DNA from 4 places in the Paenibacillus sp. CFBP 13594 genome. Region 4 is predicted to be linked to each of the others. Evidence: riboswitches for the same ligand, from Rfam matches in the RefSeq annotation. Region 4 holds a riboswitch; each other region holds the start of a gene.
The links. A riboswitch is a leader RNA that binds a small molecule or an ion and turns the genes downstream of it on or off. The one in region 4 is predicted to bind thiamine pyrophosphate.
Positions count from the first base shown of each region.

Region 1: it holds a riboswitch for thiamine pyrophosphate, as region 4 does, so the genes downstream of both, IFU39_RS02310 (thiamine phosphate synthase) here and IFU39_RS25175 (ABC transporter substrate-binding protein) in region 4, are expected to answer to the same signal.
Region 2: it holds a riboswitch for thiamine pyrophosphate, as region 4 does, so the genes downstream of both, tenA (thiaminase II) here and IFU39_RS25175 (ABC transporter substrate-binding protein) in region 4, are expected to answer to the same signal.
Region 3: it holds a riboswitch for thiamine pyrophosphate, as region 4 does, so the genes downstream of both, IFU39_RS11020 (ABC transporter ATP-binding protein) here and IFU39_RS25175 (ABC transporter substrate-binding protein) in region 4, are expected to answer to the same signal.

Region 1 covers NZ_JACYVQ010000001.1:478,753-480,956, reverse strand. Annotated here, with positions in the region: gene thiO (glycine oxidase ThiO) at 1-386, opposite strand, end outside; gene IFU39_RS02310 (thiamine phosphate synthase) at 404-1,066, opposite strand; TPP riboswitch at 1,292-1,401, opposite strand; gene IFU39_RS02305 (ABC-F family ATP-binding cassette domain-containing protein) at 1,474-2,204, opposite strand, start outside.
Region 2 covers NZ_JACYVQ010000001.1:997,946-1,000,149, reverse strand. Annotated here, with positions in the region: gene IFU39_RS04620 (endo-1,4-beta-xylanase) at 1-369, shown strand, start outside; TPP riboswitch at 577-674, shown strand; gene tenA (thiaminase II) at 787-1,449, shown strand; gene IFU39_RS04610 (CD3324 family protein) at 1,782-2,048, shown strand.
Region 3 covers NZ_JACYVQ010000003.1:9,109-11,312, forward strand. Annotated here, with positions in the region: gene IFU39_RS11015 (ABC transporter permease) at 1-301, opposite strand, end outside; gene IFU39_RS11020 (ABC transporter ATP-binding protein) at 288-1,055, opposite strand; TPP riboswitch at 1,232-1,334, opposite strand; gene IFU39_RS11025 (aspartate/glutamate racemase family protein) at 1,538-2,204, shown strand, end outside.
Region 4 covers NZ_JACYVQ010000009.1:145,085-147,288, forward strand. Annotated here, with positions in the region: gene IFU39_RS25170 (phospholipase D-like domain-containing protein) at 1-275, opposite strand, end outside; TPP riboswitch at 710-822, shown strand; gene IFU39_RS25175 (ABC transporter substrate-binding protein) at 1,030-2,070, shown strand.

The DNA of each region.
Region 1 (2,204 bases), on a different contig from region 4:
GTAGAAGCAGACAACGCAGACTTCCGATTGTCCTTATACCTACTTAATTCACTGTATGAACGAAAAGGAGTTAGGAATCCCTGGCGTTGCAGGCCAGTCTCTACCTCACTGAGTGTAGCCATTAGCACCTTTTGTTCGATAAGTAACTGTCTACTCTGCCTGGCGAGCTTAGCCATCAAAGGATGAGCAAAATCCTCACTATCTGCCGCCAGCATTCCAGCCGCCGCGCAAGAAGTGCCTCCTGCAATCGCCGAACGCTCCAGCAACAGCACATCCTGTCCACGGGAAGCAAGCTCATATGCGATGGCACATCCAACAACGCCTCCGCCTACAATAATCGTTTCTGCATGAATCTTATCCGGTCTATCAGTAATGATCTTTTTCATCCTCTCATCTCCTTGATTCAGCGGCTCAGACCTTCTGTAGCAACGATACTCTGCCTTAATAATGCAGCCGCCCGATCCGGGGAAACGCTCGCCCATACATTCGAGATCACAGCAACTCCCTGTGCGCCTGCAGAGCGAATAGCCTGAATGTTTCCCGGTTTGATGCCCCCAATCGCCATGACAGGAATGGAGACACCAGAGCACACTTCAGCCAGAGCATATAATCCTCTTGGTTCAAGATCAGGCTTACTGTTGGTTGAGTAGACATGCCCGAAGAAAAGGTAATCGGCTCCCCGTTCTTCAGCGATTTTTGCCTCATCGATTGAATGAACAGATACACCCAGACGAATTCGCTGGACATTGCTTATAACAGCAGGGTTGTAGTTACGTATAGCCTCTTGCCCCCAATGTACACCGCCATAGATGTCATTCTGTGGTGGCAGTTCTGAACCATTGATAACGATGCGACAAGATGGAACGCCAACACCACGCAGACTTTCAGCCCAACCGATCTTTTGTTGCCACGAGAGTTGTTTCTCTCGTATATGGATGTAGTCCACCCATGGCCAAACGTCCTTTGCAGCTTTTACAAAAGATGCTTGATTCCCTACACCCGTAGATACAACATGCAATTCAAATGATTCGTGAACATGTCCATGAGAAATTACCGTACTGTTCATCTCCTTCCAGGCGTGAATGCTATGAAAACACAAAAAAGCCACTCCCGTAGGGGAGTGGCTGCGTGTTAATTATAGGACCAGATGACTGACTGAAGCATACAGTTCATTTCGTGTAATAAAGCTATAGACCTTATAGCCTTAACGTTATACACGCAACTGCATGTTTCAATTCGTTAAGCAGACGGTTGAAATCCTTTCGAATTGCCGTTGCTCACGTCATTCGCTGAAACGCGCTCGCCACTTCCCTACGCTGGTATGATCCAGATCAGGTGCAAAGGGTCCGGAATCGCATTCTTCCATCTCAGCCGCATCGTGCGGCCCCCCTAGTGTTCATATGAAGTTGTAGCCTATGTTACCATAGACGGATTTTTTTGTCACCGTCATTTCTGTTAAACATCTTGAATCTTCTAGTTTTTCTCAGACCATTCTTCGACATTCCATGTTTTGGTAACCCAACCCTCGTAGAAATCAGGTTCATGAGATACAAGTAACACCGTTCCCTTGAATTCTTGCAAAGCACGCTGCAACTCCGCTTTGGCTGTGACATCGAGATGGTTTGTCGGCTCATCGAATAAAATCCAGTTGCTTTCACGCATCAAAAGTTTGCATAAACGAACCTTGGCTTGTTCTCCACCACTCAGCATGTTAAGCGGACGGGTAATGTGCTCATTTTTCAACCCACAGCGAGCGAGATGACCCCGGACCTCATTCTGGGTCAAATGTGAAAACTCATTCCAGACATCCTCGATAGGCGTGATATTTCCAGCACGAACTTCCTGCTCAAAATAGGCCGTTTCGAGATAATCTCCCAAAAAGGTCTTTCCACTGAGTGGAGATATTTTACCCAGAATTGTTTTCAGCAGTGTCGATTTACCCACACCATTACAACCTACGATGGCAATTTTCTCACCACGTTCAATTGTCATCGTCATTTTGGGCAGCAAAGGATACGTATATCCAATTTCAAAATCAATGCCCTCAAAGACCGTTTTGCTGCTCGCGCGGGCATCCTTGAATTTGAACGTTGGTTTAGCTGCTTCATCCGGACGATCAATACGTTCAATTCTGTCCAGCTGTTTCTCCCGGCTCTTCGCTCGACCTGAAGTTGAAGCACGTGCCTTGTTACGCTGAATGAAAT
Region 2 (2,204 bases), on a different contig from region 4:
GATCAGGATTCGGTTGAGATTTTCCTGGACGAGAATCACCAGCGCACACCGTATTTTCAATATGATGATGCCCAGTTCAGAATCAGTGCAGACAATGTGGGAACCTTTGCAGGGGGGGCCTCACCCGGACGCCTTGTAAGTGCTGTGAAGAAAACAAATCAAGGATATCTCGTAGAAGCCAGAATCCAATTACATTCACTGACACCCAAAGCAGGAAATGTTCTCGGTTTCGAGCTTCAAATTAATGACAACCAGGGCGGAGGTAAGCAGAACGTAGCCAAGTGGAATGATATGACCAATGAGAGCTGGAGAAACACTTCCCAGTACGGAATAATCACTTTTGTTGGAAAGAACAAACTCGGGCATTAAACCATCGGCAGTAATTGCAAGAATAGAAACCATCATAACAGTGGCTAAAACTCAACCATTGTTGTGATGGTTTTCATCGTTTACATAAGTCACCGAAGGGTGATAAGGGGCGATACAATCTGCCTTGACTATATTTAACAGCCCTTGATATACTAAATGGATGTTATTTTCTCTTTTATGGGGATAAGAAAGTTATCAACTACATACAACCGTTTGCGAGGGAGCCTTAACCGGCTGAGAGGGTGTTAAACCGACCTTACCTGATTTGGATAATGCCAACGTAGGGATGCAACGATGAAACGCTGACTTGGGTAGCTCATGCGAACCCCCTTGTTTTAGTGTATTTGTCTGCGAAACATCCATAGGATGTTTCGTTTTTTTGTTTTTAAATACGTACATTATGAATTGGAGGAACATATGTTGACTATTTCAGAGAGACTGTATCAGGCAGCACAGCCCGTGTGGAAGGAATGTCTCGAGCATCCCTTTGTTAAAGGAATCGGAGATGGTTCCTTACCGGTCGAACAATTTCGTTATTATTTGCTGCAAGACTACTTGTACCTGTATGATTATGCCCGTGTATTTGCACTAGGTATCGTCAAGTCGCACGATCCCAAATTGATGCAGTTTTTTAGTAAAAACGTAGATAACATCTTGAATGGCGAAATGAAAATTCATCGTTCTTATATGGAGCGATTAGGAATTACAGAGGATCATGTTTTTCAGGTAAAACCTGCACTGAAAAATGCAGCTTACACTAACTATATGCTCTCTGTTTCCCATGCGGGTGGCATAGCAGAAGTACTTGTATCCATTCTGGCCTGCTCATGGAGTTATGCAGAGATTGGTCAAGTCCTTGCTCAAAAACCAGGTGCAGCTGAGCATCCTTTTTACGGAGAGTGGATCACAGGATATGCTTCCTCTGAATACAACAACAGCAATCAATCCCTTGTGACGTTAACGGATAAACTATTAGAAGGCTGTAGCGAGGGAACGTACCAACGGATGGAGGATATTTTCGTGATGTGCAGTCGTTTTGAGCTTGATTTTTGGGAGATGTCATGGGGGCTGGAGCCTTGAGTTCAATGTTAGTTAATTCAATTAGAGAGCAGCTAATCAAGATGAGTACAGCGAATAATCAGAACGTGTCAGCCCAAAAAGAGATGATTAAACATTTCAACAACAAGCCCTGATATAATAAGCAAATAGCAACTATCTATTTTCTATGGAGGTGAGGCTATTGAAAACAATCGGGGTAGGGTTCTTACATGCACGGCTCTATGCAAAGCCAGTGAAGGATATGGCAATGCTTTGCATAGAGCCCGGGAATAATCACATTGCCAACGACGAATCGTAATATTCTACTAACTGGCTTTGCACCTTATTGATCTATTAAATAAGGAGTGAGGCCCATGAAATATTCAAAAGCCGAGTCTATTTTTCCGGAAGAATTGTTACGGATCATTCAAGAATACGTTCAAGGGGAATTGGTTTATATCCCAAAACCCAAAGAGGCGCACCTAAAATGGGGCGAGAAAACAGAGAGCAAGAGTAGGGTCTCTGCTCGAAACGCTGAGATCAAATCCTTATTCTGCAATGGAGTCAGGATAGAGGAGTTGGCGGGTCGGTATTTCTTGTCCTGCGAAAGCATAAAGAAAATAGTCTATACAAAGAACTAATGAAATCCGCTATCTCGTCATTTCGACGGTTTAGCGGATTTTGTGCAAAGATGACTTAAATCAACTTATACATAGTAACCGCACCTCTAAATCGATAGACTCAAGTTAAGGTTGTTGTGATGAAGGACGGCCGGATCATACAAAGAGGTGTAACGA
Region 3 (2,204 bases), on a different contig from region 4:
ATCGGTTCATATGCATTCCTGTCGCTAGCGTAATTCCAGTCACTATGGACAAGCCAAAACCAACAATAACCTCCATCAAGGTAGCAGGCAGATGTGTAGCCAGCAGGAGGTAGCGATGCTCATACAGGGAGCTGGCAATCGCCGTTGGGGCTGGAATGATGAAGGAGGGCACCCATCCCATACGCACAATCCACTCCCAGAAGACAAGCAACAAGAGCAGGAGCCAAAGAAACAGACCATAACGGGCAAGCCAACGCCTTACGCTATCCTTCATGCAGTCTCCCAAGTTACCTTCTCGCATGCAATTGTTCCTCCAGTCGTCGTCTCATCTGAACGAGCGCCGGTTCATAGATCATGTCCGAATGTCTTGGACGTGGCAAAGGTACCGTCAAATCCTGTAGCTGTTGGCCTTGGCGCCCCGGAGTTAACAGGATAATCCGATCACTGAGCAGCAGCGCCTCTTCAATGTCATGCGTAATGAACAACACGGTTTTGCCAAAGCCCTCCCACAGTTCCAACAACCAGCGATGCATCTCCCGTTTGGTTAAGGCATCGAGTGCGCCGAATGGTTCATCCAGCAGCATGAGTTGGCCACCTGTCAGCAAAGTACGAAGCAGCGCGACACGCTGGCGCATGCCACCCGATAGCTCGTCTGGGTAAGCATGCGCGTAGCCGGATAGGCCAAATCTGTCGAGCCCAGCCAGAATGTCCGCGCGAATTCTCCCCTTATCCTGCCGCTCTGGAGCAAGTTCAGCGGGGAGCATGCAATTCTCCATGACGGTTCGCCAGGATAACAGGAGGTCCTTTTGTGGCATATAGGCCACCTGCCCCAGTCGCTTTCCTTCAGGGACCCAAGGAATTTCTATGGTTCCATGGGTTGGCTCAAGCAGGCCTGCCAGCAGCTTGAAAAGGGTGCTTTTACCGGAGCCGCTGGAGCCGATAAGCGAGACGAATTCGCCGTTGGCTACACGCATCGACACATTGGAGAGCACGGGGGAATCCCTTTTTTCCGGGAAAGCGTAGCTCATGTTGTGAATGGTTATGTTATTATCCATCTCGTTTTGTCCCCCCTTGTTATTCCAAATTCAACTTCAAACTACGGGATCTTTAATTACACCTTCTGATCTGCCCGCAGAACGCGAAAAAGACCCACCCATTTCCGGAGAAATGAGTGGGTCTGTAAGTTCAATTCACATTAAATTTCATCATCAACATGAAAAAATCCGCTTACTGAAAGGCCGCTCCACTTCCCTCCGCTGGTATGATCCAGATCAGGTTCAAAGGGTCCGAATCATTCGATTCGTCTCAGCCGTAAGGCTCCCCTAGTGCAATGTTCAAGATATGCAGTTGTGTGTTCAGCATATATCACATGCAAGTGGAATGTAAAGGGGGCGCTCGGAAAGAATGTGAGTACTGATCTTGGCTTTCCGCGGATTCATAATACGCTTCGTTTATTTAATCAGATAGATACGGTACAATATCTATTAAATTTCTATATGCTGCTTTCGGGATGTATTAAATGGAAAGGGGAGTGTATATGAAAACGATTGGCCTTATTGGTGGAATGAGCTGGGAGTCATCGTTAGAGTATTATCGAATTATTAATGAAGAAGTGAAAAATAAATTGGGAGGATTGCATTCAGCCAAATGCATCTTATATAGCGTGGATTTTGAAGAAATCGAGCGTTATCAGGCTGAAGGTAATTGGGAAAGTGCTGGTGAATTATTAGGGAATGCTGCTCAGTCTCTGGAAAAGGCAGGAGCAGAAATGATTGTAATTTGTACAAATACGATGCATAAAGTGATTAAACATATTGAAGAAAAAGTGCGTTTACCCATTGTACATATTGCTGATTCAACAGCAAATCAAATTCATAAGTCCAAAATAAGTACGGTTGGTTTACTTGGCACTAAATATACGATGGAACAAGACTTTTATAAAAAACGAATTGAATTGAATGGTATTAAGGTTTTGATACCGAATGAAGAGGATAGAAAAGTTATCAATAAAATAATATATGAGGAATTATGTTTAGGGAAAATTGAGCCCTTATCAAGGGATTATTATAAAAAGGTGATCCAAAGGCTAGTTGATGATGGAGCTGAGGGGATCATATTAGGTTGCACCGAAATTGGATTATTAGTAAAAGTAGAGGATTCAGAAGTTCCATTATTTGATACAACACGTATTCATGCGATTGAAT
Region 4 (2,204 bases):
AAAAAGAGTTGAGATGTTTTTCCTTTTTGGATGGAGTAATACGCCAGGTCGATGCTTGTTTTCGCCTCTCGAATGGTCTGGATTCTCACCTGACCCGATTGAAAGCCGTCCTCCAGGAGCATTACGCGATCTGTTGTACTTCCTTCTGTTAACGCTTTTTGCATATCCGTATTTTCAATAGTCGATGGAGACGGAACCAAAAATAAAAGGTAAGCCGTGAAAAAAACGTAGACACTATAGGACAAAATAATTGCGATTATGGTTTTAAGGATCATTCAGTACTCCCCCATTTGTATGTAAAAGTATTTATTTGTATAGCAGTACTATCTCCTTTTGTATCTAAATTATGTTGTTTAAATTACTCAAGCTGCACCGCTCAAGGTCAAACGAGCAAAAGCTGATCACTGAAATAGGGAAAGCAGCCCTTATGCGACGAGATATCAAACATCGGATTTGATCTAAGTATTTGTTGGGAGCCCTCCAGATCTTCAGCACTTAGGCTATGACCCACTATCCGGTGCTTTTACACTCAGCCAGATTTCCTTATATGATTCGCAACGATAATTATTGAAAATAACACATCTAAACAGGCTGATATACATCTGTATAAAGGCCTGTTTGATAAGTTCATATCTGTCCCCATCCAGTTCCTGACTGGACACGTTCTACCCGCTGGCCTATAATTACACCTAGTAATGCCCGTAACTTCATAGTTTCCCAGGGGAGTCGGAATTGGCCGGCTGAGAGTGTATCCCACCAAGATACTAACCCTTAGACCTGATCTGGATCATGCCAGCGTAGGAATCGGAGTATATCGAAATGGCACAGCCCTCTGGCTGAACGCCACCTCTCTAACGCCTGCACGCGTCCCGGATTACGGGACGCTTTTTTTGTTTTATTTATCGAAACAAAAATAAGTCATCCAGATCCAACTGGTATAAATCTGTCGATTTATGCAAGATGATTGGATATGAAGCCAAGGAGTACCCCGTGCCACTCGGCCGGACATACCGAAGGAGAGAATCACAGATGAAATGGCGTAAAACAATGGGACTGTTGCTCTTATGTGTACTACTGGTGACTGTGGCCGCATGTGGCGGTAAAGAAGCTGCCCCGGCAGAACACAACGGCAACACGAATACGGAGAGCAGCAACGAAGGTGACAACGCAGCCCTCAAGGATATTAAAGTCGTACTCGACTGGACACCAAATACGAATCATACCGGCTTGTATGCGGCTGTAGATCAAGGTTTTTATAAGGCCGAAGGCTTGAATGTAGAGATTGTACAACCAGGTGCCGGCGGCGCAGATACGATGGTTGCCTCGAATGAAGTGCCTTTTGGCGTAAGTTATCAGGAAAGTGTAACTCAAGCCCGTACACAAGGTGTTCCACTCGTCTCCATCGCAGCAGTTATTCAGCATAATACATCCGGGTTCGCTGCTCCGGCGGATCGGAATATCAAGTCACCGAAAGATTTTGAAGGGAAAACCTATGGCGGTTGGGGTTCGCCTGTGGAAGAAGCCGTGATGCAATCCATTATGGAAGGCGACGGAGCCGATGTATCCAAAGTAAAAAACATTAACATGGGTGACGCTGACTTTTTCACCGCAGTGAAACGGGATATTGATTTCGCGTGGATTTTCTACGCCTGGACGGGGATTGAAGCTGAACTGCGCGGAGAACCGATCGACATGTTATATGTGAAGGATTATTCAGATGCACTGGATTACTACACGCCTGTTCTCGTAACGAACGAGCAGACGATTCAGAACGACCCTGAGCTGGTGAAAGCATTCCTGAAAGCCACTTCAGAAGGATATCAATACGCAATTGATCATCCCGAAGACGCAGCGAATATTCTGATCAAGGCCGTCCCGGATCTGGATAAAGACTTGGTCCTGGCAAGCCAGAAATGGCTTAGTCCAAAGTACACGGATGACGCCCCGCGCTGGGGAGAACAGAAACAGGAAGTATGGCAGAACTACACCGACTGGATGTTTAGCAAAAAACTGCTGGATGAACAGGTCGACGTGAGCAAAGCATATACGAACGCGTTTTTACCCCAATAAAATATCTCATATAAAACGAACTTAATATTTACACGAGGACGGAGAGGACAGAAATAACGTGAAAAAGCGAAGCGGTCGCCTTTATCACCGGATTTTCCCTTTAGAGAAAGGGAATCAAAAAAATCTGGGGATAA